2 linked regions of the Rhodopirellula bahusiensis genome follow. The protein of the gene in region 1 interacts with the protein of each later gene in a pairwise test. Links are inferred from orthologs where the notes say so. Each region holds a gene or a part of one and is shown on either strand. Other genes may lie near its edges. The genes, in order: def and CEE69_RS25800.

The links.
Region 2: the proteins of def (region 1) and CEE69_RS25800 interact in binary tests that used the Escherichia coli proteins (3 or more experiments, as listed by UniProt). The link is inferred for Rhodopirellula bahusiensis from one-to-one orthologs.

Annotation. Positions count from the first base shown.
Region 1 is NZ_NIZW01000024.1:42,684-57,467, forward strand. Bases 170-3,076 are described here. They hold def (peptide deformylase), read right to left. Parts: upstream 1,973-3,076; coding sequence 1,367-1,972; downstream 170-1,366. Other genes in these bases: CEE69_RS24770 (methionyl-tRNA formyltransferase), read right to left, coding at 379-1,374; CEE69_RS24780 (ABC transporter ATP-binding protein), read right to left, coding at 2,029-3,069; CEE69_RS24785 (ABC transporter ATP-binding protein), read right to left, coding at 3,066-3,076. In the rest of the region: more of CEE69_RS24785, read right to left, coding at 3,077-4,151; CEE69_RS24790 (ABC transporter permease), read right to left, coding at 4,148-5,383; CEE69_RS24795 (ABC transporter permease), read right to left, coding at 5,380-6,309; CEE69_RS24800 (peptide ABC transporter substrate-binding protein), read right to left, coding at 6,306-8,273; CEE69_RS24805 (amino acid aminotransferase), read right to left, coding at 8,421-9,614; CEE69_RS24810 (zinc-dependent peptidase), read left to right, coding at 9,745-10,743; CEE69_RS24815 (DUF1559 domain-containing protein), read right to left, coding at 10,921-12,090; CEE69_RS24820 (response regulator), read right to left, coding at 12,339-12,731; CEE69_RS24825 (YfgM family protein), read left to right, coding at 12,846-13,877; CEE69_RS24830 (RluA family pseudouridine synthase), read left to right, coding at 13,877-14,784. UniProt on the Escherichia coli protein: Removes the formyl group from the N-terminal Met of newly synthesized proteins. Requires at least a dipeptide for an efficient rate of reaction. N-terminal L-methionine is a prerequisite for activity but the enzyme has broad specificity at other positions.
Region 2 is NZ_NIZW01000026.1:72,796-87,573, forward strand. The notes cover bases 4,363-7,263. They hold CEE69_RS25800 (aspartate-semialdehyde dehydrogenase), read left to right. Parts: upstream 4,363-5,253; coding sequence 5,254-6,273; downstream 6,274-7,263. Other genes in these bases: CEE69_RS25790 (helix-turn-helix domain-containing protein), read left to right, coding at 4,363-4,873; CEE69_RS25805 (P-II family nitrogen regulator), read left to right, coding at 6,305-6,622; radC (RadC family protein), read right to left, coding at 6,866-7,263. Outside these bases: CEE69_RS25780 (midas domain-containing protein), read right to left, coding at 1-3,084; more of CEE69_RS25790, read left to right, coding at 3,731-4,362; more of radC, read right to left, coding at 7,264-7,810; CEE69_RS25815 (histidine triad nucleotide-binding protein), read left to right, coding at 7,933-8,271; CEE69_RS25825 (hypothetical protein), read left to right, coding at 9,166-9,792; CEE69_RS25830 (hypothetical protein), read right to left, coding at 9,786-10,982; CEE69_RS25845 (S8 family peptidase), read right to left, coding at 12,082-14,715; CEE69_RS25850 (AAA family ATPase), read right to left, coding at 14,727-14,778.

The sequences.
Region 1 (14,784 bases):
GAGCAAGTCCATTCTCTCGAAGGCGTGTTGATTAGTCGCCTCGCTTGGTTCTCAAGCATTGGCTCGACTGCCATGTGGAACATGGCCTACTGTTGAACGATCGGGGGGCCTTGTGAGAGAAAGCATACTAGAATTGCAAATTGCAAAATGGACATTGCAAATCGGTAATTGTCCGGCGGTGATGTTATGCCGCTTGCCGGGACAAAGCACTTTGCCCTTTGCATTGATCAATTTGCACTTTGCAATCGACTCATGATGTAGGCCAGGTTCCACCTGGCGATTGTTCTTCGCCGAGCAAATCTATTCTCTCGAAGGCGTGTTGATTAGACGCCTCGCTTTGTTCCAAAGCATCGGGTTGGGTGCCATGTGAGACATGGCCTACGGTTGTGCGATCAGCTTTTGGCCGGCGTCGAGGCGGTGGCCTCGCTTGAAATCCAAGCCCGACATCTCTTTCTTGCCCGCCGGTTGGAGACGCTCGATGATGACTTGGCCATCACCGCATCCGATGGCCAGCCCATCATGTTCCATCACTCGGCCGACGTTGGCTGGGTCGGCATCGAAGGTGGACGTGGTGACTTCGCGAATTGCGACGCGCAGCGGAGGCTTGTTCTCGTTAACGACCGCGTGGGTGAACGCGACCGGCCAGGGTTGCATGCCTCGCACCAGGCAATCAATTTGGCGGGTGTTGGCGGACCAATCGATTTGAGCTTCGGCCTTGGATAGTCGCGGAGCCTTGGAGACTTTGGCTGGATCTTGTGGCTCGCCCAGTGCACCGTGTTCGTCGAGAGACTCGATCGTGCGAAGCAAAGCGATGGCTTCCAGCGTGGCGTCGACGCCGATTTCTGACAGGCGTGTTTCAAGGTCGCCGGAAGTTTCGTTATCGTGAATTGGCGTGGTGCGGGACGACACGATGGGGCCACCGTCGAGCCGTGGGGTCATGTGGATGACCGACACGCCCGTTTCGCGATCGCCGGACAAGAGGGCTCGTTGCACCGGCGCGGCGCCTCGGTAGGCGGGCAGCAGTGAACCGTGCAGGTTAATTCCGCCCAAACGCGCGGACTGCAGGGCATCGGGTTTGAGGATTTGGCCGTAGTCGCACACGACCAGCAGGTCCGCGTTCAGTTCGACGAGGCTGGCAACGGTTTCCGGATCGTTGACACTGGCCGGGGCGTCCACGGGCAGCCCGTGCGATTCGGCCCATTCGCGAACGGGTTGCGGCGGCGGTCCGCCGCGGCTCTTGATTGGCGGCAAAGGACGCACGAACACGCGAGCGATTTCATCGCCGGTGGAATCCAGTTGTTGCCGGATCGCTTCGAACGATGGCACCGCAAATGGGCCGGTGCCCATCAAGACGTATCGCAGGGAATCAGCCATTCGAGGTGGTCCCGCCGGTGTACATGGCTTCCCATTCGGCTCGTTGTTTTGCCAGGGTGTTTACGTCGGCAATCGATCCGGTGCCTTGCTTGGATTCGTAGTCGGTTTTGAACTCTTCGAGGTGTCCTTCGAGGTCGCGAAGACCTTCTTCGCCGATGCGGTCAAAGAACATGATGCCATCGAGGTGGTCGACTTCGTGCTGGACGACTCGAGCCATGAATCCATCGAGGACCTGGTTGATTTCGTTGCCTTGCAAGTCAAATCCGCGAAGACGAACGGTCTTGGGGCGTTTGACTTGGCCGTACATTCCCGGAACGCTGAGGCAGCCTTCTTGAGCGGTGTCGTTGCCCTTGGGGCGATCGATCTCAGGGTTCAGGATGACCCACGATTCACCTTCGTCACGCTTTCCAGTTGGGTTGGCCACGAACATGCGGATGGGCAAGTCGACTTGGTTGGCGGCGAGCCCGACACCATCGAACTCGTACATCAAGTCGAGCATCTCGTCTGCCATCGACTTCAGTTTGGCATCCACTCGCACGATGGGGCGACTGACGTGTCGGAGTGTCGGATGCGGGAAATGGATGATCGACAACGGCATGATGAAGGCGGCAAAAAGACGAAACGGCGGATGAGTTCAATCAATCCCGCAGCTTATCAAACTTCCGGCGGATCATCACGCTCCCAACAAGCCGCAGCGTGCGGTCGGTCCGGCAATGCGGGCCGATCGGTTCGGCATCGGTCGACCGCGATTGGGCAGCGGTCGGCGAAGGAGCAGCCGGGGTAGAACTTGTCCGGCGAGGGGACTTCGCCCTGCAACACGATTCGTCGACGTTCGGCCGCGATGGTCGGATCGGGGACCGGAACCGCGGACAGGAGGGCTTCTGTATAAGGGTGTTTCGGATCGGCGTAGAGTTCTTCGGCGGAGCCCATTTCTGCGATTCGGCCGAGGTACATCACTCCGACCCGAGTTGCAATGTGGCGGACGACAGCCAAGTCGTGAGCGATGAACAGGTACGCCACACCGAGGCGTTGCTGCAAATCCATCATCAGGTTGATGATTTGTGCTTGAATTGAAACATCCAGTGCGGAGACCGGTTCGTCACAAAGGATCAAATCCGGTTGCACGGCCAAGGCACGAGCGATGCCGATGCGTTGTCGTTGGCCACCGCTGAATTCATGCGGGTAACGATTCAGGAATCGAGGGTTCAGGCCCACCAATTCCATCAGTCGCAACACTTCGAGTTGACGGTCTTTGCCGGACGCGAGTTTGTGAACCGTCAAGGGTTCGCCGATGATGCCGCCAACCGTCATCCGTGGATTCAGGCTCGCAAAGGGATCTTGGAAAACCATTTGAACGCGGCGTCGATATGGCAACATCTCTTTGTCGGACAGTCCCGCGATCGATTTGCCATCGACCAGGACGTCGCCCGATGTTGGATGGACCAAATTGATGATCGCTCGAGCGGTGGTCGATTTCCCGCACCCGGACTCGCCAACCAGACCCAGCGTTTCGCCTTTTGCGATGTCGAACGACACGCCGTCAACGGCGCGGATCAATCCTTGTTCAGGATTGAACAGCGATCCGCGTCGAAAGGGGAAGTGAACCTTCAGGTCGCTAACCCGCAACAGCGGTGGCTCCGCGGTTGTGCTGGCTGATCCTTCCGTCGAAGTGTGGGTGGTTTGGGCCGCGTTCATGTTGGGACCTCCACGTGGCATGCCGCGAGGTGAGGTTGCACAACGGGCAAGTTCGCGGCACCGGTTGGTTCAGCTTTCAATTGAAGCGTAGGATCCTCACGATGGCAAACTGGTTGAACAAAGTCGCATCGGGGAGAAAACGAGCAACCAAGAATGGGTTCGGACATGTCGGGTGGACCGCCGGGGATTGCGAGCAGCTTCTCATGACGATCGGTATCAAATCGTGGCAGTGAACCGAGCAAGCCAAGCGTGTATGGATGTTTGGGGGAGGCGAACAAGTCGTTGACGTCTGCCTTTTCGACGATGCGTCCTGCGTACATCACCATCACGCGGTCCGCGACTCCGGCGACCACGCCCAAGTCGTGAGTGATCAGGACAATCGCCGTGCCTTTGCGTTCTTGCAAATCGGCGAGGAGGTCCATGATTTGGGCTTGGATGGTCACGTCGAGTGCGGTGGTCGGTTCATCCGCGATCAACAGTTCCGGTTCGCAGGACAACGCCATCGCAATCATCACGCGTTGTCGCATCCCGCCACTGAATTGATGTGGGTAATCGCGAAGACGTTTCTCAGGTGATGTGATGCCAACCAAACCCAACATGTCCACCGCGCGCGCGGCCGCTTCTTTCTTCGTGAGGCTCAAGTGCAACCGAGTCATTTCGGTCATTTGCTGCTCGATGGTCATCAAAGGATTCAAAGCTGTCATCGGATCTTGGAAGATCATCGAGACGTGCCGACCGCGAACACTTTGCAGTTCACGGTCACTCATCTTCAGAAGGTCACGACCTTGGAACAGCGCCGTTCCGGAATCGACTTGGCCTGGCGGTTGCGGGATCAATCCCATCATCGCCAGGTTGGTGACGCTCTTTCCGCTGCCTGACTCTCCAACGATGGCTACAGTTTCTCCTTCTCGAACATCAAAAGATATCCCGCGGACGGCTTGGACTTGCCCCTCATCGGTTTTGAAGCTGACCTTGAGATCTGCAACCTGGAGGAGAGGCTGGTTGCCTTCGCGAGGGGCGGCGTTCTCGCGTTCGGCAGTGGGCTTTGAAGAGGTGATGCTGGATCCGTGTGCTTGGTTCATCGGTTTTTCATCTTTGGGTCCAACGCGTCACGCAAACCGTCACCCAAGAAGTTCAAAGCGAACAAAGTCGTGGCCAAAGCGGCACCTGGGAAAATTACCACCCACCAAAAAAGTTTGACGCTCGAAAGGGCTTCCACGCCATCGTTGAGAAGCAGTCCCCACGACACATCTGGTGGGGCGACGCCCAAACCCAAGAATGACAGGAAGGCTTCGAACAGCATCACGGCAGGGATGGTCAGCGTCAGATAGACAATCACAATTCCAAGCACGTTGGGCACCAAATGTCGAAACACAATTCGCATGGGCGAGGCACCAATCGTGCGTGCGGATTCGACAAATTGTTCTTGGCGAAGCGACAGCACTTGGCCGCGAACGACGCGTGACATCGTCAGCCAATAGATCGCGCCGATGATGATGTAGAAGATCATGATTTGGTCGATGCCATAGCTTTCCAGCCACGCCTTCACGCTCTCTTCGCCGAGGAACGTGACCAGATAAATCACCACGAAGATGAATGGAATCGAATACAGCATGTCGACGATCCGCATCATTGCCGCGTCGACCCAGCCGCCGAAGTAACCCGCGATCGCACCGTAGCTGACACCGATCATCAAACTGACCAGCGTTGCCACCAATCCGACCACCAGAGAAACGCGAGCGCCCCAGAACACTCTCGCGAGAAGATCGCGGCCGAGTTTGTCGGTTCCAAAGATCGAAGGCACCGCGTAGTCGCCAAAAATTGCGACGCGAATTTGGACCATCTTGAAAGAGACGCCGCCGAGCTGGTTCCACAGTTGGTTGAAGGGATGCTCGACGCGGATTCGGTCCTGGATTGAATCGAGTTGTTTGGCTCGTTCTGTCAGGTCTTTGATCGCCATTGCCGCTGCGGCTTCTTCGGCAATCTCAGCTTCGAAGAGAGCCAGTTGGCTGGTCAGTTTACCGTCGGCGAACTTCAGTCCATCGCGTGAACCCATGGTGATGGATTCGAGTGAGGGGGCGAGGAATCGGCGGTTGTTGAGGTCTTTGTCCAGCGGGCTCTGCAGCGGCAGCATCGGGGTGAGGAAAGCGACCAGCCCCAAGCCGATCAGGAAGATCAGCGAGAACATGGCGGGGCGGTTGCGGCACAATCGACGCCACGCGTCTTTCCAAAGCGAGACGCCACGAATCTTGCGGGATTCCTCCAGCAACTTCGTGAGTGCTTCTTCGTTCTTGCCTGAATCGGGAAGGTTCATTCCAGTTCGACTCGCGGGTCAATGACAGCGTAGGCCAAGTCAACGATCGTGTTCATCACAAACAGAATCACGGTGTACGTCAGCACCATTCCGGTCGCCAACGTCGTGTCGCGCTGAGTCGCGGCGTAGATGAAGTGACTGCCCATTCCGGGCAAGGCAAAGATCTTTTCCAGCACCAGTGAACCAGTCAAAACGCCCGCGGTGGCCGGACCGAGGTAACTGACCACGGGAAGCAACGCACCGGGCAACACGTGTTTGATGATCACGGTGCGTTTGGGAAGTCCCTTCGCAAACGCGGTGCGAACATGTTCGCGGCTGAGCGATTCCAGCATCCCGGCTCGTGTCAATCTTGCGATGTAAGCGGCGACCGGAAGTCCCAAGCACAGCGCCGGCAGCGCGACTTGTCGAAGCGTTCCCCAGCCCGCGGCCGGGAACAGTGGGATCAAGAACACGAACAGCAGGATCGCGATCGACGCCAGAACAAAGTTGGGGATCGCGATGCCCAGCACCGCGGTGGCCATCATCCCAACATCGGCAACGGTGCCTCGATAAACGGCCGAGATGACTCCGGCGGAGACGCCCAAGATGATTGCAAAGACCAAAGCGAAGATGGCCAGCGAGGCGGACACGGGAAAGCCCTCCGCGATGACTTGGTTGACGCTGTAATCTTCCAGCTTGATCGACCAGCTGAGATCACCGCGACTGAGGATGCCCCACATGTAGTCCCAGTATTGCTGCAATGGCGGTGCATCGAGGTTGTATCGAGCCCGCATCTGTTGCTCGATCGCGGGAGGCATTGCACGCTCGGCACTGAAGGGGCTGCCGGGTGCGGCTCGCATCAACACAAATGAAACGGTGTAAACCGCCCACAATGTGATGGCCATCCAGCCGAGGCGTCGAACAAGGAATCCGAGCAAGTCTTTCATGGCTTGGGTTCCAATCGAATCGTCTGAAACGGGTGCGTGTCCTGCGGCGTCGGGAACAAACCTTTGACGTAGGGTTTGTAGATGTTCCGTCCGGTGTAGTAGTAAATTGGGATCGCGGGCAGCTCATCGGCCCAGATCTCTTCGGCCTCTACCAGCAAATCCATGCGTTTGACTTTGTCGGCTTCGGACGCGGCCTGGGAAAGCAATTCGTCATAGCGAGGGTTGCTCCAAGCCGTGTTGTTTTGTGGGCTTTCGCCGAGGAACAAATCCAAGAACGTATTGGGGTCGGGGTAATCCGCGTTCCATGCCGCTCGCGAAATGTCGTACTTCTGTTGCTGTCGCTTGTCGAGGAAGCTGCCCCATTCCATGTTTTGCAGATCGGCTTTCACGTTCAGGTTGTTTTGCCACTGTTGCTGGATGACTTCCGCGACGGCTCGGTGACTTTCACTGGTGTTGTAGAGAATCGTGAACTTGGGGAATCCACGCCCGCCGGGATAGCCGGCTTCGGTGAGCAACTCTTTGGCTTCTTCGAGTGAGCCGCGATTGCCTTTGACGTGGGTGTAGCCAGCGATACCGGGCGGCACCAATGCGAACGCTGGTTGCTGGCCGGCCTTGGTGACTTCGCGAACGATTTGCTCGCGATCGATCGCCATCGAGAGAGCTTTGCGAACTCGGATGTCGTCCAGTGGCGGACGCTTGGTGTTCAGTTCGTAGTAGTACACCGACAAGTAAGGTGCACCGTGATAGTCGTCTCGTTTGATGAGTTCTTCCATCAAGGTCACCGGTGGATCCGTGACCCAGTCCAGTTCCCCGGTCTCGTACATGTTCAGCGCCGTGTTGTGGCTCTCAACCGAAAGGGCATCGATGGTTTCGATCCCCACGTTTTCGGCGTCGTACCACAGCTCGTCTTTGACCAATCGAACTCGATCACGCAGTTTCCGCAGGCCGACTTTGTAGGGACCGCAAGTGACGATGTTCTCGGGTCGCGTCCACATCGGTTTGCCATGTTCTTCGATGCAGTGGCGTGGCACCGGGAACAGCGGGTAATACGCGGTCAGGTAAGGGAAGTACGGAAGCGGGTCACGAAGGTGGACGATCAAGGTGTGTTCGTCAGGAGCTTCGACGCCACCAAGTTGGTCAAAGGCGACCAGCACATAGTGAGTCCGCTGAGTGTTTTCCTTCGCCAGCGGCGTTTGCAGGTTCTTGGTGAAGGTGGCCGTTTCGGTGACGTCGTCCCACAGGATTTTGTCGCCGTCCGTCCGAGCGAGGTCGACGGTGTAGAGCCATTCGGATTGCCAGTCCGCGATGATTTTCGACTTCTCTTCCTTCGACGCATCCTCCGGAGTGTTCGGCTTCGGTGGTTTGTCCAAAGCCTTCAGCGTTCCGTGAACAATCGTGCCCCGAGGGAACGTCTGAGGTGCCGGTTCGCTATCGATGGTCTCGCCAGGTCGGTCCCACAGTTCAACTTCGACTTTGTCGCCCGGTTGGACTTCGCCGGTCGCGTAAGCCTCCGCGTTCTGGACGCCAAACAATTGAAAGTTGTATTCGCAGGCGGTTTCCGGGTGCAGCATTCGCGTCCATGACCAGACGAAGTCGGCCGTGGTGATCGGCACCCCGTCGCTCCAGGTGACACCGTCCCGCAAGTGGAACGTGTAGGTCAGGTTGTCCGGCGAGACTTCGTAGGACGAGGCGATGCCCGGCTGTGGAGTCATCGGCTGGACGCCGGTTTCCGGATCCGGGCCGCCTTCGGGCAACTCTTCCAGCAACCCGGTGAAGATGTTGAACAGAATCCGACTTTCGGGTTGGCCGGTCGCTCGGTGCGGGTCGAGCGTTTTGGGATCGGTGCCGTTCTGAAAGCTGAAGTCAGCCGGTGGCATCGCATCAAATCGAGACGCCCAGATCAGGGACACCATCACCACGATGGCGGCCAGGATCAAAAACGCTCGACGAAGTTCCAAAGGCATGGCGGCAAATCAGGAGGGAGGGAAACAGGGCGTCGGCATCATGTTTCGTCTGCAATCGATTTTTCTGGTCGTGGACGTCAATCAGCGTAGTGTCCGGCGGAAACCGAACCTTCGCGATGACAACCCATTGAACAAGCTACCGCTGTTCTATCGCAATACCGTCGCCACGGCATTGCACAACCATTCCATTCGTGACTCATTCATTCCAGCGACGTTGATTCGGCCACTGCCCACCAAGTAAACGCCATGTTCGCTCCGCAATTGATCGACCTGCATTGGCGACAAACCGCTGAACGAGAACATTCCTTTTTGATCCAACAGGAATGAGAAGTCTTGATCGACTCCCGTTGCGGCCATTCCGTCGACAAATTGCTTTCGAAGCGAAGCGATCCGAGTTCGCATTTCCGCGAGCTCTTCGTGCCACATTTGAGTCAGGCCTTCGTCGCCCAACACGGTGGCCACGATTGCACCGCCGTGGCGGGGTGGGTTGCTGTAGTTGGCTCGGACGACTCGTTTGAGTTGGCTGAGAGCGGCTTTGGTGGTGTCAGCGGATCCGGACACCAGGCAAGCCGTTCCGACTCGTTCGCTGTACAGCCCAAAGTTCTTGCTGAATGACGAGCACACGATCGCTTCGTTGACGTGCCGCAGAACCGCGCGAACGCCGGCAGCGTCTTCGTCCAGTCCTTCGCCGAAGCCTTGGTAGGCAAAGTCCAGCAGCGGGATCAGTTTCTTTTCCGCCACGACACTGGCAATTTGTTCCCACTGTTCCGGCGTCGGGTCGACTCCGGTCGGGTTGTGGCAACATGCGTGCAGCAGGACCGCGTCTCCGGCTTTGGGTTTGGTCTTCAGGTCTTCGATCAACGCGTCGAAGTTCATCGTCTTTTTGTCGGCACCCAAGTACGAATAGGTTTCGACGGGAAGCCCCGCCGCGGCCATGATCGCGTTGTGGTTGGCCCAAGTTGGAGTCGGCAGAAAGATCCGCAGAGGTCCGCACTGGGTCGCCAAGAATTCGGCCGCCACACGGAGGGCACCCGTTCCGCCCGGAGTCTGAACCGCTGCCACGCGTTCGGCGGGGACCAGGTCAGCGAAAATCAATTGGCGGGCTGCTTCTCGGTAGTCCGGCAGGCCGTCGATCGAGAGGTAACCCTTGGTCGATTCAGTCTCCACCAGCCGTTTTTCGGCTTCTTTGACACATCGAAGCACGGGCGTGGTGCCGGAAGCGTCTTGGTACACGCCCACGGACAAATTCATTTTGGTTTCGCGTTCATCGGCTTTGAACGCTTCGGTCAGTCCCAAAATGGCGTCGGGCGGAGCAACGGAGATGGAGTCGAATCGGTGCACTGGGAAACCGAAATCAGAGGGTGTTGGGTGGGAGCCAGCGTCACGTCGGGCCGGCGGAGCCACGAGAATAACTACCGAGCCCGATTTCGCCTACACGCGAGAAAACGCTTCCCACTCTATGCTACCGCCCATGCTTGTTTCTCCTGAATCCGATCGAGCCAACCGCCGCTGGGCCGTTGGCGTCTCCGTCGCTTTGGCACTGTTGATTGCTGGGCTCGCGTTCGTTCGTCCTTGGGCTCTCGCTGCGCTGCCGCTGGCTTGGGCGGTTCATTGGTGGCTTCGTCGGCAAACCGTGCGTCGACTGAAAGTCATGGCCTCGCCCTTCCCCGACGTTTGGGAAGCCGCTTTGCAAACGCACGTCGTGTACTACCGCATGCTCGGCGAGGATCAACGCGAGGGCTTTCGCAACCGCATGAAGATCTTTCTGGATGAGGTTGCTGTCACGGGCATTCGCACCGACGTCGACGAAACGACGCGAGCACTCGTCGGCGCCAGCGCGGTGATCCCGATCATGGGGCTGGACGACTTTGAGTACTCCGGGTTGGGAGAGGTGCTGATCTACCCAGCATCATTTGGTGCGGATTACCAGACCGAAGGGGAAGGCGACAAGAACACGCTGGGGATGATCGGAGTGAATCATCTGAGCGGCGTGATGATCTTGTCCAAGCCTTCGTTGCTAGCTGGGTTTTCAAACTCAGGCGACAAACGCAACGTCGGCATCCATGAGTTCGCTCACCTGGTCGATAAAGCCGACGGCGAAGTGGATGGGATCCCCGTGTCAGCATCCGCGGAAGTGACCGAGCCCTGGGTGAAGTGGGTGGGGCAAGAACTGCAATCGGAAGGGACGCGTGCGGGCATCGATGACTACGCGTACACAAATGAGGCGGAGTACTTTGCCGTGTTGTCGGAATACTTCTTCGAGAAGCCGGCGCAGCTGCAAGCGAAGAATCCAAAGCTCTATGCGATGCTTCGCAAGATGTACCACCAAGATCCCAAGCGGCTGTTTCGAGGTCGTCGCAAACGCCGCGGGAAGATTCGACGCAACGACCCGTGCCCCTGCGGCAGCGGTGACAAGTTCAAGCATTGTTGCCGCCGCAAAACCATGCAAGGAATGCCGGTCAAGCCGTAGGCCAGGTTCTACCTGGCGATGGTTGCACGCCGGTGAAGGTTGCTCACGCGATGGCGTGTGGATCACGACTCGCTTTGTCCCAAAGCATTGCCGTGGTTGCCATGTGGGACATGGCCTACGAGAGGCGATTGCAAACTGCAAGATGATCAATGCGATTTGCAATCACCCCATTCAACGCTACATCGCGTCCTCTGAAATCGGTTCGCGGCCGCGGGGTGTCATGAGCGCTTGCCAGACACGCATGTCGATCGTTTCAGAGATGAACCGTGTGCCACCATCGGCCATGGAAACATTCACACCTTCGGCATGCGCCGACGATGGGCGAGCCAAGTCGGCGGCGTTGGTTCGACTCATTTGCATGTGCATGGTGAGTTCGTGTTCCCCGTTGATCCGATGAAGCTCGCGGGGCTTCTTTCCATTGCTCCAGTCCACTCCGTGCCAAACCATCGCGTTGGTGAACCGGCTGAGCTCGGGGTAGAAAACATCGTCGGGATGGTTCTCGAAGATCAGATCCTCGTCGTTGACGAATCCCGATCGGTGCCAAGACAACGCGTGAAGCGATTCGGAGAACAAAACTGCATTGCTAGATCCATCGCGAAAATCATCCAGGTGAATTGGTTTCGCGATGGGGACACGAGCCTCTTGGTCGGCTTGTTTCAATCGAGCGGAAAGTTGATTGCCAAAGACTCCGAACTCTTCGGTCATGGACTCGGCGAACGAGACGGTTTTGATCTCCCCAATGGGATGAAAGATCGCATGCTCGCCCGCGACCATGTCTCTTGGCGGGAAGAAGACACCTGCGTTGGCGACGTAGCTGTTGCGACCCTCGTTTTCCGCTAGAGAATGATCGCTTGGGCACTGCATGATCGCCAAGTTCGGTGCCGCAAGCGGGTGAAAGCCTTGCCCGCTGAAACCTGTGGTGGAGCCTTCTGCTCGAGTGAGGATCGGGTAGCGGTCCTCAGTCCAGTGTTCGTACGTCGGTTGTGCATCCAGCCAAGGCAGCAAGGCGACCGCCCAGGGGCCAATCTTTCGATGAGGAGCGAGGTTTTGCGAGCTGCCTTCGTGCCATTCGGCCGTCGGGTCTCGCAACGGAGAGAGCACCGTTTCGGTCTCGGTATCCCAGCCAAAGTGGCCGAACTCCATCACCCATCCCGGCATTTCACCCTTGGTGTTTTCGTACTGGATCGCGGCCAAACTCAGGTTTTTGAGTTGTATCGTGCATTGGTTGCGGCGGCCTCCGCGGCGTGGGCTGTTGACCGCCGGGATCAGCAGTGCCATCAAGATTCCGATGCAGATCACGACCACCACCACTTCCAGTAGCGTCACTCCGGATCGATTGCCTCTCATCGTCGCACCTCGCAGTTCAGGGGGATTCGAACAGCGTCTCAGGTGCATTGTAGGCCAGATCAGTCACTGGCGTTCGTAGGCCAGGTTCCACCTGGCGATCGTTCTTCACCGACAGATCCCGCTCTCGCGAAAGCGTTCGAAAGGACGCCTCGCTTTGTTCCAAAGCATCGGCGTGGTTGCCATGTGCAACATGGCCTACGAGGCGAAGCGTCGTAGCCGGATTCGCCAAAATTTGGACGCTCTCTCGCTCAATCGGTGGCGTTTTTTTCGAGTCGTTCTTCAATGATGCTGACCAATTGCTTGGGACTGAAGGGTTTGCTGACCAGCGACACCAATCCGGGGCGATCGACAATTCGGTCGGGATCGATTTCGAATCCTTTGGCCGTGCACAGGACAATCACCGAGATCGGTGCTTTTTCGACCACGCGGCCGATCAGTTCCACTCCACTGAGTACCGGCATTTCATGATCGGTCACCAGCACGTCGAAGTTTTCGGCTGACTGAATCGCGTCCCAGGCGAGTTGACCGTTGGCGACCGCGGTCACTTCCATTCCCGCCCGGTCGAGAGTGAATTGCAGCAAATGACGCAGAACGGGGTCATCTTCCGCGATCAAAACCCGCTTTTTCGGTGCAGCATTCATGTTTTTTTACGATCAATCATGGGGACGTGCCGGTCTTGCTTGTCTTGACGTTAAGTTCCGGCGATTTCTATACTTCGGGCTCACGGAATCGAATCCCTTCACCCCTGCGAACGTATGAACAGCGAGCGACGTCACCAGCTGAACGAGAATGAACTTGCCGGAGCCCTCGACAAGTTCAATCACTCGATCGAGCCCTACTCCAAGCCAATCGCCTTGGGTGTCGCAGCGTTCTTCGTTGCCGTGTTGGGGTACGGTTTTTATTCCAGCACCAAATCGGACAATCGAAGCGACGCCACGTTGCAATTGATTGACGCATCCATCACCGGCGACACCGAGAGTCTAGCGACCATCGCCGCTCAATACCCGGACACTTCCGCTGCGGCTTGGGCGCGTCTGTACCAAGGTGGTCAGCAAATGGGAATCGGATTCTCAACGTTGTACACGAGTCGCGACGAAGCCGAAACATTGCTCGATGACGCGGTGGAGGCTTACAACCAAGCGATGGAGTTGAGCAACGATGCGATGATTCAATCGCGAGCTCACTACGGATTGGCGCAGATTGCGGAAGCACGCGGCAATGTGGAAGACGCCGTCCAAGAATACGAAGCCGCCATGGCTGTCGGTGAATCGACCGCCATGGTCAACGAAGCCAAGGCTCGAGTCGCCGCCTTGTCGTCGTCGCAAGCCCAGGACTTCTTGGCCTGGTTCCAAGAGCAAGACTTCTCGCCAGCCGAGCCTAGCTTGCCACCATCGCTGCCGGGTGCTGGTGAACTTCCAGACCTTCCAGACTTGGATCTGCCGCCATTGGATTTGCCTTTGGAAGACATGCCTGAAACAGACGAAGCTGAAACCGCAGAAGCCGACGCGTCGGAAGCTGGTGAGTCGGAAGCGGCAACCGAAGAACCAGAGATGACCGAAGAGCCAGCTGAAACGGAAGCTCCGGCGGAAGAAGCCGCTCCTGAGGAAACTACGGCAGAGGAAGCTGAGGCTGAAGAGCCCGCTTCGGAAGAAGCCGCTGAACCCGCCGAAGAAATGAAGGAAGACGCGGCGACTGAGGAAGCAGCCACCGAAGAAGCGGTCACCGAGAAGGCAGCCGAAGTGGAAGAAACACCCGCAGCCGATGAACCTGCCGCATCCGACGAGTGATGCGAGAATTCGTCGTTCCTGAATCCGCCAGTGGGTTTCGAATCGATCTGTTCTTGACCCAGTCCTGCGACGGCTACAGCCGTTCGCAAATTCGGGACGCGGTCCAGAACGAGGGTGCGGAAGTCGATGGGCGGATCATTCGTCCGAGCTACAAAGTCAAAGCCGGGCAGACCGTCCGGTTTCGCGTTCCGCCGCCTGCATCCGACGACACGGTTCCTGAGAACATCCCCTTGGATATTCTCTATGAAGACGATGGATTGGTCGTTATCAACAAACCAGCGGGAATGGTTGTTCACCCCGCACGCGGAAACTGGACCGGCACGCTGACCAGCGCGCTCGCGTTTCGATTTCAATCGCTGTCGGACGTCGGCGGACCCACGCGCCCCGGCATCGTGCATCGCCTCGACCGAGACACGAGCGGCGTCATCGTCGTCGCGAAGAACAATGCGGTGCACCTGAACCTCGCTGCTCAGTGGCACGATCGTTTGGTGCAAAAGGAATACACCGCGATCACGTTCGGCCGGCTCGACCGAGACCGCGATTGGATCCACGCTTCGATCGGACGCCATCCGTACCAGCGCGACAAGCAGGCGATTCGCGAAGGTCATGCGACCAGCAAATCCGCGTCCACGTTTTATGAAGTCGTTGAGCGTCACGGTCGTGTGACTCGAGTCGACGTGCGTCCCAAGACAGGTCGAACGCATCAAATCCGAGTCCACTTGGCTCACATCGGATGCCCGATTTTATGCGATCGGTTGTATGGCGGTCATTCCGAACTTTCGCGTTCTCAAATAAGGCGACTGGCCGGCACGGAAGTCGCAACGCCCGGTGTGAAGCCGACGGCTGAAGGGCAAGAGATTTTGCTCTCGCGGCAGGCGTTGCATGCGAAAGCGTTGACGTTCACCAA
Region 2 (14,778 bases), on another replicon or contig:
TTCACCTTTGGAACCCGCCTTTTCTGAGCCACCAGGGGAAGCGTCGGACGACGCATTTTGGTTCGACGAATTTTGATCTCCCGTTTGATCGTTGGGGGTTCCTTGTTCCGAGCCATCGCCATTGGGTTCCGATCCATCGCCGCCGGATTGATTTGAATCACCAGCGTTTTGCGAACCGGTTTCGGCTGAGCCGTCCTCCCCGGCGTTGCCATCTTCGGATGGAAAAGTGTCATCTTGTGGTTGCCCTGGTTCTCCGTTTTGTTGTCCAGGTTCTCCGTTCGGTTGCCCTGGCTCTCCAGCTTGCTGTCCCGCTTCTCCCGTTTGAGCGTCGGATGATTCTGAACCGGTTTGACTCGCATCCGTCTCCGAGGTTTTTTCTCCCGCATCACCGGAAGACGCATCGTCGGATGGAGATCCTTCTGATTGCGAACCTTGTGGTGAAGAACCTTCGCCGGCTTCCTTCTTACCCGATCCGTTTTCACTCGATTGTGAATCGGTGCCAGATCCGTCTTGAGATTCTTCCGGTGAGTTCCCGTTTTGGGAGGAGCCTTCTGGCGAATTGGAATCGTCGGAGCCGTTCTGGGTTTGATTGTCGCCCTGATTGTCACCGGGTTGCTGTTCACCAGATGGTTGCTGGCCAGCGTTGTTTTCTTGTTGCTCTTTCAGGTACTCGTTGATTCGCTCGAAGGCTTCCGCGTCATCTTGGGGTGCGGATTGTGGCTGACGGGAACCACCGGATCCATCTTGGTCGCCGCCTGACTCTGGCGAGCCAGCCGAACCTTGGTCACCGGCATCACCACTTTGCTGGCCAGTGCCTTCCTGATTGGAGTTTTGCTGACCGGGCTCTTGATTGCCTGCCGGCGAACCTTCACCGGGTTGTTGGTTGTCGCTGGGTTGACTCGTTTGGTCGGTGCTCGATCCGCTGGCTCCCGATTCACCGGTTCCTGATTCGCTTCCGTTCGATTCGTTTGCCCCTTCCGACATGGCGTTAGGATCGGTTGAGCCCTCACCGGGGTTTCCGTTTGATGATTCACCGGATTCAGAATTACCGTTTCCGTCCGAGGTCGAGTTGCCGCTCTCGCTGTCAGAGTTGGATTCGGACGAGTCGTTTTGCTCGGATTCATTGCTTGACGAGTCACCGCCTGACGAATTTCCATCAGAAGATCCCTCGCCGCCATTTTCGTTTTCGCCGGTCTGCTCTGAATTGGATTCGCCGGAGCCACTTTGGCCTTCACCGCCCTGGCCACCTTGTTCCGATTGCCCGCTCTCGCCGCTGCCACCGCCGCCTCCTGACTGGCCTTCTTCACCGTCGCCGGAACCTTCGGGCGAGCCGCCATCGTCCGGGGTTTGCCCGTCGTTGTCGTCTTGTTCTTCCGGGGTTTGTTCGTCGGGATCGCGACCGGCAACGATCTGCAAGAGGACGGGCTCGGTTCGCGTCACGCCGGGTTGAATGTTGGGGTTGTTGGCATCACTTCGATTGTCGGTGGCGATCGCGACGACCTCGACCTCGTCTCCAACCATCAAACGTGAAGCTCGCGAACCACGACGTCCGGCATTGGCCAGAATCATCCGCGATGGTCGGAAGCGATACTCAGCAATCTGATTTCCCTTCTCACCGGACTCGCTCTTCCACAACGAAGCACGAGCGATCACATCAATCCCGCGACGGATTTCGATTTCAATTTCAGACAACCCAAAGTCCACGTCCGCGGCGTGGATCTCAAACAGTTGTTGAGCGTCCAACGGAACGGGCTTGGGCGATCGTCGAGGGACCACGATGGTGATTTCAGGCGGCAGATCGCGAATCACTTCGATGGGATAGATGATCGGATCGGAATTCGTTTGTTCGGCTTGGTCCCAAACGCGAATGCGATAGCTGGTCAGTTCAACGGCTCGCGTGGCGACTTCACCGCTGCGAAGATCAAACGGCAACTCTAGGGAAGTGCCGTCGTCGCTCAGTGTCATCTCACGGGCACCCGCGGTTGCGCGGATGTCTTGGCCCATCGGTTTGGGGTTGAACTCGACGACTGCTCGGGCCACCGGACGATTGACTCGGGCTCGCAAGATCACTCGTGTTCCATCGACGCCTCGGATCGAACCACTGCGTCGAACGCGAGAGGTTTCTCCGGTGTACGCTGGTGGTTGATATTGAACCTCGGTGACACTGACAACGGGAGTGTCGCGGATCGTCCACTCAAACGGTCCGGCGATCGCGTCGCCGGCAACGATCTCGTAGCGTTGCACTCCGGTGGCTTGATGGGAGACGTTGATCGACGCTGTATAAGCCAGTGTCGATGCGGTGCTGGTTGCTTCGTCGACTTGCATCTCGGTTGTGCGTCCGTCGGATGTATCGGTGCCGGACGTGCTGGAAGATTCTTTTGAGCTTGAATTCAACCAACGGAACTCGACTGATTCTTCTTTTCGCAGGCCACGGACGTTTGCAGAAACCTCCACCGTTCGTCCGGCCAAAATTTCGGCATCGCCAGGTTGAACGTCCGTGATTTGGACTCGATTGGCTGGCCGTATGTCGGCCGCGGGAGCCATCAATCTCGCGGCCGATTGCAACGCGTTCTTGGGCGATGCGATCGCATAGATCATCAGCACGGACATCAACGCGATCGTTGCGATCCACCAACGCAGCAACCCGGTGGCTTCCTCGGGCAGCGCATCGATCGAGCGCAGTTTCGCAGCCGTGGTCGCTCCGATGGATTGGACGACTCGTTTGGAAAGGTGACCTTTGGCGGCCGAGTCACTCGCGGAGTTTTGAGCGGTCAACGTGACGTAGCTGGAGAGAGCGTGTCCCAGTTCCGGATGATCTCGCTCGAGAGCTCGCGCGGCGTAGTCAGCACGAACCGATGAACGTGTCACTGGCCAAACGGATCGCACGACGTAGACAACCGCAGCGAGGATTGCGATGGAAGCGACAACCACGCGGCCGATCATTCCCGGCGACCAAATCCACTGGTCCATCACAACCCAGGCCAGCATCGCGGCCATGCCCACCAGAACGCCTCGGAGGATTTGCCGTGTCAGTTCAGCTCGCCACAGCGCGGACCGAGCCGCATCGATTCGGGACTGAATCAATGTGTCGTAGGCTGGCTTCACCGAGCCCGCCGACGACCGAGTTTCGGTCCCGGTGGAAGGCTTTCGCGAAGCGGGGTTGCGGGGGGACGAAGCGACGGACACGCGGTCTATCCAAAATGGAATCAATCAGACGCCGCAACCTGCCGATGGCGACGAGAACAATGGCACTCCAAACGGAGCCTTTCGAAACACTCTCATTCTATTTGATCGGCGATCCGATCACCTTGGAAGCATCTTCCCCGCCAAGAGAAACATTTGTTCGCCCCGGCGCTGTATGTTATTTGGACGAAGAAAGTTCGGTTCATCCGCCTTGATTGGGTGAGTCGAATCGCTCCAATCGGGGCGGCTTCGTCCGTTTACAACGATTTCTCGGGCTTCTGTTTCAGTACACCTGGCAGTTTCGCTGGAGAAACGTTTTCAGTGAACGGCCGCCGTGAACATATTGGGGGACTTCTTGACGACTTGGATCGACGGCTCACTTTGCTGGCCGAAGATCTTCGATTTGTTGTCGGCCGTTTTCAGTCGACTTTCCGATCCTGCTGCGTTGGGGCAAGATACAGACGGCGATTCGTGAGATTGACTCCGTTTTCAGTCTGACGCGGCACGAATTTCAACCTCAACCTTTTCCACCTATTCCAAATCGGCCATGAGATACGCTTTTCGGCTCGCAGAACTGCTTGGGCACACCCCTGATCGGCGCAAACGCCCCGGTACGATCAAAGCGATCGTCGAACACACCGGATTGGATCGACACCAGGTTGCTTCGCTGCTCAAAAACGAAGCCAAGTACATCCCGTTGGATGCCCTGTCGCGTTTGTGCGATTACCTGATCGATCAAGGGCACGCAACGGCGGATCAATTGCCCGGTGCCTTGTTCGCTGTCAACGCAGAAAACTTCTGGGAGCAGTTGGCTCGCCGAAGCGACATCGAAATCGTCGTCGGTGTTCGACAAGGCGAAGGCAACAACTCACCCGAAAACGCCATGGTCGTTGCCAGCGACTCGGTGTTGGTTGGCGAATTGCTCAACGGCATCTCGACCTTGGGCGGTGTGGCCAAACACATCGGCGAAGGCCCCGAGTCCAACGCAACGACATCGGTGCCGATGCCCGATCGCATTCAGCAATCGTTGGTGTGGAGCCCCGGCCAAGTCACGTTGGAAGACGCTCGAGCTCGTGCGACGGAAGTCTTCGAAGGATTCACCGAAGCCCAAGGCGACCGCGGAATGGTTTGCATCGGCAGCGTGAAGAGCAACCCAGCCGTCGAGCTGTTGTTCTCCGACGCGTTCGGATGCACTCCGTTTGTGACCGAAGACGACGTCGACGATGTGTCGGCTCGCAGTTGCCCGTTCTTCCTTCGCTATCGTGACAGCGATCCGAAACCGGGTGCCGCTTCGGCTGGGATGCGTCTGAGCAAGAACATGGACGCACCGGAACCTGGCTTCTACTACGAAAAAGACGACGGCACTTGGGAGTACGCTGGCGGACAAGGCAAAGACACCGCATTGGTGTTCTACCTGTTCCACGAAGCCCTCGGTCGCCTGGACATGGTGCTCAGCGGTTTCTCAGGCCGAGCCACTCGCTTGTTGGCCAAGACGCTGGCAATCCGCGGCGAAGAATTCTGGCCACCCGTCTATCACGAAGCGGGCGTCCAAGTCGGTGCGTTCTTGGTTCAGTACGACGACGCGGAATCCAAACCCAGCCGCGACGATTTGCTCTACAACACCGGCGGAGCTGCCAAGATCATGCCTCTGTCCCGCGAAGCGATCGCACGCCGAATGGCTCGCCGCTAGGACGAACAGAACCCGTACGATGGACTTCCAAGTCCGTCGTGCTGGCGTCTTCGACGGGCTAGGAAGCCCGTCGTACGGATTTTGACGCCCGTCGAGGGGTGTTCTTCGTCCAAGGAAACGATCGGCCGCGAACCTGAAAGCGGGTGCGGGTGTCTCCGGGGCGACTCGGGCTTTTTTAGCTCACCAGCTTTTTCAACTTGCCGGGTGCTGTTTCCCGTTGCGTTTGCGTCTGGAAAGACCAAACTGGTGGCACGAAAACCGCTGCCGGGAACTCACGTTCCGCCCGATCGCGAATCGAACGCGTTTCGGGACGTGATGAATCGCTGGCGGCTGAAGACTCGTTTCCCTCCCCACTTTGTTTCTCCGTCTCCTGACCACTCATGTTTGATTGCGTTGCACTCGTCGGTGCCACTGGTGCCGTTGGCCGAATCGTTCTGGACCAGCTCCACGCTCGCAAGTTCCCCATGCGGAAACTGCGTTTGCTCGCCTCGGCTCGCAGCGCCGGCACCCAAGTTCGTTACGGCGACGAAATGCTGACCGTCGAGCTGATGGAACCGTCGGCCTTTGAAGGAGTCGATCTGGTCATCGCCAGCACACCCGATGAGGTCTCCGCTGAGTTCACGCCTTGGGCGGTCAAAGCCGGCGCGATTGTGGTCGACGAGAGTGCGTATTGGCGGATGGACCCAACCGTCCCGTTGATCGTTCCCGAAGTGAACCCCGAAGCGGTCGATGGTCACCAAGGCGTCATCGCCAGCCCCAACTGCAGCACGACTCAGATGGTCGTTGCACTCGCTCCGCTGCACAAAGCCGTTGGCATCCGCCGGGTCATCGTCAGCACCTACCAAGCGACCAGCGGAGCTGGCTTGGCTGGCAACGTCGAGCTCGAATCCAGCACGCGAGCCAGCCTCGACGGGCAAGCCCATTCGCCGGAAACGTTTCAGCACCCAATCGGATTCAACCTGATCCCGCAGATCGGATCGGAAAAGCATCTCGGCTACACCAGCGAAGAGATGAAGATGGTGCACGAGACTCAAAAGATTTTGGGCGACGATTCCATCCAAGTTTGCCCGACCGCTGTTCGTGTGCCTGTCGCGATCGGACACAGCGAATCGATCTTGGTCGAAACCCGTGAGCCAATCACTGCCGCAAAAGCTCGCGAGCTTTGGGAAGCCGCTGATGGAATCACCGTGGTGGATGACTTGGATTCCAAGTCCTATCCCATGCCGCGTGATTGCGACGGCAAGGACGATGTCTTTATCGGTCGAATCCGCCAAGACATCAGCTCCGAAAACGGAATCGCGTTCTGGTGCGTCAGCGACAACCTTCGCAAAGGTGCCGCAACCAACGCCGTTCAAATCGCCGAGTTGTTGGCCAAGAAACATCTGCCCGCCGTCGGATGATGAGCTGAGCTATCGTGTCATACCCTTCTGAATGCCGGATGCGATCATGAAACAAGTCGTCACCGTCGTTTCACCGCATCTGGCCGAGAACGTTCTCGCAGCCCTTCGTCGGGCTCCGCTGGAAGGGTTGAGTGTGATGGAGGTCAAAGGCTACGGCCGCCAAAAAAGCTACCTCGATCAGTACCAAGACACCGAGTACTCCGAGGCGTTTGTGCCCAAGGTCGAGATCACACTCTGGGTCGATGACTTGCGTCTTGAAGAAGTCCTCGACAAGATTGTCGAAGTCACCCGCACCGGCCGCATCGGCGACGGCAAGATCCTGGTCATGCCAGTTGCCTCGTTCATTTGATCGAAGCAAGTTCGCGTCATAACCCGCCGCGTGAGCAAGGCCGCGCGCAACCTATCAGCGTCGTCGTCCGCAACGATTCGCTAGACGAGAACCGGGCTTAACGGCCGCCGGCTGATTGGTGCCGTGATCCTCCGTCGCCCGTAGCTGGAATCGCCAGATTTCAGATCCCCGCTACGCCTTCGTACCTTCATCGCCTTCGCAACCCGCCGCGTTAGCAGGGCCGCGCGCAGAGCCCCGCGACCATCAGCACTCCCGCAAGCTCAGGCATCGTTCCTTTGCCACAACAATATGGTCCAGCACTGAGATGCCGATCAGCTTGCCGGCCTCCGTCAATCGCTCCGTCACCGCATGATCTTCGCGGCTGGGCGTTGGGTCACCCGACGGATGGTTGTGGACCAGCAACACCGCCGCGGCCGCGTCTCGGATCGCCGGCCGGAACACTTCGCGAGGATGCACCAGCGAACTGTCCAGCGTTCCCACGGTGATGCGATGCGTGCGAATCGGTTTGTGCTTGGTGTCCAGCGTCACGATGTGGAACTCTTCCTGCACCGCATCGCCAGCCAAGTAAGCGAACTTCTGCGCGCAGTACTCGGTCGCTTCCGTGGTGCTCGTGATTTTGACGATTTGCACCGGACGTTCGCGAGCCGCTTCGGTTGCTCGCCGGCCCAGTTCGATCCCGGCCATGATTTGGCAGTAACTGGCTTTCGTCACCGCTTTGGTGATGTGTCGCAATTCCGAAACGCTTTGTTCGCGAATCGCGTCCAGTTCCTCATCGAAGTGATTGGCCAGCTTTGTGCCTCCCGTCGTGGCCGATTCACCGACCACGCCGACGCGAATCAGGATCGCCAACAGGTCGGCGTTGGAGAGCGACGCCGCACCATCACGCAACAAACGTTCTCGCGGTCGTTCTTCTTCCGGTCGCTCTTTGACTTGATCACCATGGATCTGATCTTGGATCCATCGGTCAATCAATTGGATTGGGTCCGTGGAGGCCCATGTGTAGTGAAGTTCATCGTCGGAATGAACTCGCTCGAGCACACCGGCTCGCACCACTGCGTTGATGGTTCGTGTGACAAAGCCCGCTTGGGTTTCTTCCACCAATTCAGTGAGTTCGCTTTGGCGAAACTGAGAGTGATAGGCCAACGGGTAAAGAATGGCTTGCAAACGTTGACGTCGGGTTTCGCTCATCGGGCAACTCTTCGACCTCGAACATCTAGGATTTCGAACACAGCGAAGATAACCTAAATTCACTCCACGCCTTTTGTTGGGCATCAATTTGACGCGCCCGCGACCTCTGTTTGTATCGCAACATGCCATCCATCTTCTCGAAAATCATCGCCAAAGAAATTCCGGCTGACATCGTCTACGAAGACGACCTGTGTCTGGCGTTTCGTGACATCGCTCCCAAAGCTCCCACGCACATCTTGGTCATTCCCAAACGCGAGATCGTGTCGCTCGCGGATTTGACGGACGAGGACCAGGAGGCCATGGGCCGCTGCGTCGTCGTCGCATCCAAAGTCGCTGCAGACGAAGGATTGGGCGACGGATATCGGTTGGTCGTCAACACGGGCTCCGACGGCGGACAAGAAGTCCCGCACGTCCACTTTCACCTGCTCGGCGGCCGCAAAATGACCTGGCCACCAGGCTGAGCCCCGCCCCCGCCCATACGACTACACCAACGTAGCCGGATTCGCCAAGAATTCGGACCGCACACCAACGTAGCCGGATTCGCCAAGAATTCGGACCGCACCAAAATCCCAACCCGCCGCGTCAGCAAGGCCGAGCGTGAGCCTGTCGGGATCGCCGTCAGCAGGATTCGCTTGACGAGAACCGGGCCTAACGGCCATCGGCTAATCAATTCAACGGCCCGCTATCGTCATCTCGTCATAACCCGCCGCGTCAGCAAGGCGTCTTCACCGCGCGACCAGAGTAGAACATTTGTCTCAAATGTTCCGTCGAGCCCCGCTTCCATCCATGCCCCGTTGTTCCGCCGTCACCACGCGATCCCCGACGCAGAAACTGACGCCTCCTTCATCCGTAGCCGGATTCGCCAAGAATTCGGACCGCACCAAAATCCCAACCCGCCGCGTCAGCAAGGCCGAACCTGAGCCTGTCGAGATCGCCTTCATCAGGATTCGCTGGACAAGAACCGGGCCTAACGGCCATCGGCTAATCAATTCAGTGACCCGCTATCGTCGTTCGCTATCTCGTCCCAACCCGCCGCGTCAGCAAGGCCGAACGTGAGCCTGTCGGGATCGCCTTCATCAGGATTCGCTTGACGAGAACCGGGCCTAACGGCCATCGGCTAATCAATTCAACGACCCGCTATCGTCGTTCTCCATCACGTCATAACCCGCCGCGTCAGCAAGGCAACTCCCGCCAACTTGACCCTTTTTCCAGCCACTTCTCAATTCTTCCCTCGCTCACATTCAATTTGGGTGGAGTTTGCCGGCTAAGGTGCCGATGACGAAACAAGGCGATTCATTCAAGTCGAATGCGTCGTTCATTTGTCCTCCCACCTGTTCGAGACACGGATCGTCCCGATGAAATCCTCCTATGCTGTCGTGTTGACGCTGGTCTGTTTGCTGATGTCGACCGGATGTGTCGGTCCCATGTGGAACGCATGCGGCCCCTGTGGTCCTGGAGTCGGTTGCGACAGCGGCGTCTGCGGTGATTCCTGCGACGGATGCGGCGAACTGTACATCGACCCGTGGATCAACGAACCCGCCGATTGCTACGACCCGTGTGACTCGTGCGGCAACTACAACGGCCAATCTTGCGGCAAGTGCCGAGCCGTCTTCACCGGCATCAAGAGCATTTGGGGATACAAACGCGACGGTTGCGGAACCGCCTGTGACACCTGTGCTGGCGGCCGACCACTGTTCCCCGCCGCCGACCTGGGTGGCTGTGATGGCTGTGGCGGATGCGACTCGTGTTCGACTGGATGTGATTCGTGCTCCGGTGGCTGTGACTCTTGCTCCGGAGGATCGTATGGTCATTCGTCCGAGGGTGTGATCCTTCGCGAAGGCGAAACGATCATCAGCGACAGCGGTCACGGGCAAACCTCGACCGTGGCGGCTCGCACCGCCCAGAACCGTCGCAACTCGCCGGCTCGCCAGATCTACCGCACGCGAACCGTCAACGGGCAACAACCCACGTTGGCCTACTGAGCGGAAGGTTGAAGCCATGACCCAACATGGCAAACCTGCCAGCCTCGATGGTTCACCTCGGCAATGACTTGTGCGTCCGCCCCGTTGGGCACGAACAGACAAACGTCGTTGGCATCGAGCGAATCCAAGTCAACATCGCCAAGTGACCGCCATTCTTTTTCCGCGGTCCAGTCCTGGTCGCGACCTTCGGCTTGATAGAGATAGCGTTCGTCGGCGGGCAAGTCATCTCGAACGGAAGCCGGACCATAGACGACCGGCTGCAATCCGATGGCAGTCGCGGCCGATCGCCGAATCGCGATTCCAAACGGTTCGTAATCCCACCGCGAAAGATGCGACCGAAACGTTCGTCTGTGAAGCAGTTCCTCCAGCGGCACGGCTGACAAGCAAACCACGCGGTGATCATTCTTGGACGTCGTCGCTCCCGCAATCAAACGACGCATCCGCACGATCCGTCGCAGCGAATCCAACGTTTCTCGCGAAGCCGCTTCGTCGGACCCCAACAGCATCTCGTCGTAGTACTGAGGCCACGACTGGCCCGGCCAAGGCCCATCGCAACGACGTGTGCAGTGAACCAGCCATTCGTCTTGTTCCAGTGCGTTTGACTCATGCGACTTATCGGCGGCACTGGGTTGGATTCGTTCTGCCTGATGGTCCAAGGTCGCATGACATGACCGTGGCAGGAACCTTCCCAACGCTCCGGCTTCCAACAACCTTTCGGCTGCCTTGGGATCATCCATGCCAACCCGCACTCCAAACGGATCGACTTCTAAGCGTCGCAGAACCGCTTGTTCGATCTTTCCGCCACGGCGAGAGTGCAACACATCGATGCGGTCGGCGACCGCGACGACCCACTTATCTCGATCGATGGTGAATCGCGGTTTGCAAGAAGAGGACGTTGCTGGAGAGGACAACTGCCGAGCGGTCCAGCGAACCAGCGGCACGTCGAACGTTTTGGCGGCTTGAGTGACCCAGGAATCCGCTGCCGACTTCTCGACGGTTATCACGTGCATATGTCGCTCGCGAGCGTCCAGCATCGAAGCGGCCAGTTGCCGGGCCATTTCACGATGTCGGACCGGGCTGTGTCCCAGCCGACTGGAGACCGGTGCCAGAACTGGTTGGGCGGGCAAACCGAGATCGCGGCAGAGAGAGTGGAAGGACGCCGGCGTCATTTGCCGAGCCAGATCCGGCATCAGATACTCAAGCCGCCGCCACCGCCTGCAAGCCCGTTTTTCAGCGTCCGAGGAGGTGCTGGAGCCACGTGAGTGATCTGGGTTGGATGGAGCGTCAGGACGCATGGCCGAGCCGTGGGAAGCGGGAGCGAACCGTTGGGAGGGCAAGTTCGGGAGCGAACGTTTGTCCACGTTAGCAGTTTTGCGGGTCCAGATAGGCAGGCGGCGTCAAAACGAATCCCTTCGGAATGAAAATCCAGAGAAAACCCGCCTTGAATCGCCGCCGATCAGTAGCTAACATTCGCCCCACGACGAGTCGGAATCGGCTCGTGATCCCCTGTAGCTCAGTTGGTAGAGCAGGCGGCTGTTAACCGCCTTGTCACAGGTTCGAGTCCTGTCGGGGGAGCTGAATTTAAAAAAGCGAAAACTCTCGCGAACCAGTTAACGCCCGTCGGTCCAGCATGACCCGCGGGCGTTTCTCGTTTCCGCCCCCTTTTTCGCGGTCTTTCGCCACCGCGGCGTCCAAGACCAAAGTTCTCACTTTCGCGGATAGACTCCGGGCTGCCGAGTCCAATCACCCTGGTTCGTCCCACACCCCAGAGACACCCCCAAGAACTCTCTGAGTCTCTGTTTGACATGTTGGTCTCGGTTTACACGGGCCAGTTTTGAGTTGGTCAAAATCGGGTGCTCCCGGAAAATGTCTTCGAGCCGCTCGCGAAGAGATTCGTGCAGTGATATGCAACAATGCATTCAGGACGACTACTTCGAGCTGATGCCGGACAATTCGTCGTCGCTGTTGAAGTCATTGCTGAAAACGTTTGCTGATATTTCCGCCGATGCCGAGGGCGACGTCTTTGGTCAGATCTACGAATATTTTCTGGGCAACTTTGCGTCGGCCGAGGGCCAGGGCGGTGGGGAGTTCTTCACGCCAAGAGCGTCGTACGGGTGATGGTCGAAATCATCCAACCGCACGGCGGCAAGGTGTTCGACCCGGAATGCGGCAGCGGCGGCATATTCGTTCACTCGGTTCAGTTCGTCAAGAAGCACCGCGAAGCGTTGGCGAGCACGAGTGGCAAAGGTAACTTCCCTTGCTGTCAAGCTCATCCGAGGAGAGCATTTTTCACGAATCAACGTCTAACTCCAATTCCGCCTCGCTCTCCACATCCACGATCGACTTCAAGTCGAGGACCGCGGTGCGGAGCGGATCGTAAATGGGGATCTCTTGGCCCACGATCTCGAATGTAACGGCGATTGCGTACGTCGCGGTCTCGTCGGGATCATGACTCCAGCCCTGATGGCCGCGAACGGCGATACTGAGATCTTCGGGGAGGGCATTTGACTTGACGACTGCCCAGTCTTTTTGAACTGTACCGCGGTTGCGTCGCACGCCGGATAGACCATGTTGAGTCATTGGGTGCAGTGTCCACGGCAGTTCACCATTGCGGTCGCCGTCCGGATCGTCTTCTGTCGCCAGTGCCCGATTCAAAAATGCTCCAGCAGACTCACCTCGTTGGCTGGCAATCCAATCGAGCCAAACCGCCAGATAGCCCCGCGCCGATCGACGTGTTCGGCGTGGAGTGGCGGAGTACGAAAGCGTCACGTCAATTCGGATGTCATACTCGCCACCGGGTGTTCGCAGCTCTGGTGGAATGGGGATTTGGAAGACGTGGCATTGCTTCGTGCCAAGAACCTGGTCGTTCGATGTCGTGAACGTTGCACGATGTTCGGTGTTTTCGGTTGCTCGGGACATGTCCGGAATTCCGTAACCCAGGCGACGTAGCACGTTGATCTGCTCATTCATCGGGAGCGGTTCGGCCCACGCCGGCCACTGTGCCGATTGGATGATGAGGGCACGATAGAGCAAGCACGAATTGGTTTGCATCACAGTGGCCAAACGAGCCGCAATACGGGCGACCTTTGGCGCGGAATAGGACGTGCCCACATCGTCTTGGGTAACAGCAGGTTGGCCGTGTAGCGTTGACCCGATCAGAATTGGATACGCTGACGCGCATGCAGCGGGATAGGTCACGCTTGGCGGTGTTGAGCCGTCGATCATATAGTCGCCACCGTATTCAACGACTTCTGGCTTGATGGTGTCCCAGATTCCATGACCACTACGACTGAATGCGGAGGGTTCGCCGTCTTGCTGGGCAAGACTTTGCCATCCGCCAGCGCTGACGGTATCGTAGGCAACCGATCCGACCGTCAACGCCTGCAGGCTCTGTGCCGGGTTTGCAATCCTTGCTGCGGGTTCGGAAAGATAGTCAGGGTAAGTCTTTTCCGCTGCCAATTGCTCGGCGACACCAGGGTTGGGTACGGGATTGGAATGACGAATGTTGCCTACGCTTTGCAGGACCAAGATGTCACGATCGTGGCAAAGTTGATCAATCTCTGCTGCCCAAGACGACATGTGCCGTGTTCGAGAGGCGACGGTAGAGTTGATGGAGTGATTGAAGATTCGCGTTGGAGTGTTGCCGCGATTGAAATGCGAAATAGCATCGCGGATCACGGCGGCCGGTAGCATCGTGAGCGGCATCTTGCAGTGTGCATCAAGAACGCGAGCGTTTTGAATCCAACAATCTAATTCGACCACGCCGGATTTTGGAACGTTCTCACCATACAGAACGACGCCGGCGACGCGTGTGCCATGTCCACTCGGTTTGACGTAGTCCGTCACATCCGTTGGGGACGCACCGTCGAGAAAGCACCTCGATTCGGCATCTCGAATGGCGGGCTCAAGATACAAATGAGATTCTTGAATGCCGCTGTCGATCACGCAAACAACGGGGGCATCGGTCGGTGGAACTTGAACCGTCAGACCAGCCGACAGGTCGGCAAGGTCGCGTGCGACTTGCTGCGGTGTCTCAATCTCATCCGGCTCGGTAACTTCCCAAACGTACGCGTAGTTGAGGACGAAGTCGCGGAGTCCCTTTCCGCTCGTTCGGATTCTAAGCGTGAAGCTGTCGGGCAACTGAACGGACTTCGTATCGGAATTGTCCCAATTGTTGAGAACTTGAACGTTGTACGGAGCAAGCATCGTGTCGACATCGTCTAGCCGCTTGTCCTTGAGTTCGTCCCATCGCTCATACGCGGCCAGTCGATCGTTTGACCACTCGTTTTCCTTTCTTGCCCACGTCTCCGGCTTCCATCGTGGATTTCGTTTAGGTCGATTGCGAATCTGCCAATCACCGGTGCAGGCGATACTGACGTCAACGACGTACTCGGCGTCATCCGCGATCGTGGGCCACTCTCTTAGCAACTGATCGGTCAAGATGCGCTGTAGGCGCTCTTCTTGTGACTCATCGTCGACGAGTTCGTGAATCTGGGCGATGCTTCCCGATCCAAAAACCTCGCGCTCGAAATCATCGAGTTTCTGTTGGATCAACTTCAGATCCAAGTCTTTGGAAACGACAATGACGAAGCCGTCATCGTGTTCAGAGACAATTTCAAAACTGAACTGGCGCCGAAGTACGTCGAGGTCGACCGCTGTGTCAATCCGCAGCAAGAGTGGGATGCCGGGTTCAAGCGATGGCAATCCCGTCGCGAGCCGCTCGGCTTGACTCTCCCTCCAACGCTCAGCGACAGCCAGTGTCGATGTTCGCAGGCTCGAAGCGTGCCCGCTTCGGTTTGCCTTGTTGCCCTCGGTTATCGGATTCGGATCAATCACCACCTGCTTTCGCGGGCGAGAGTCGCCCGATCCAGTCAGCACCAACGGCAAATGATCAAATGGCTTTTCCGATGGTGGTGGCGGCATCCGTGAACCTGTTAACGCTGTTCGTTGACTCGTTTGTTCTCGTCGATAGAAGCGATCAGGAAT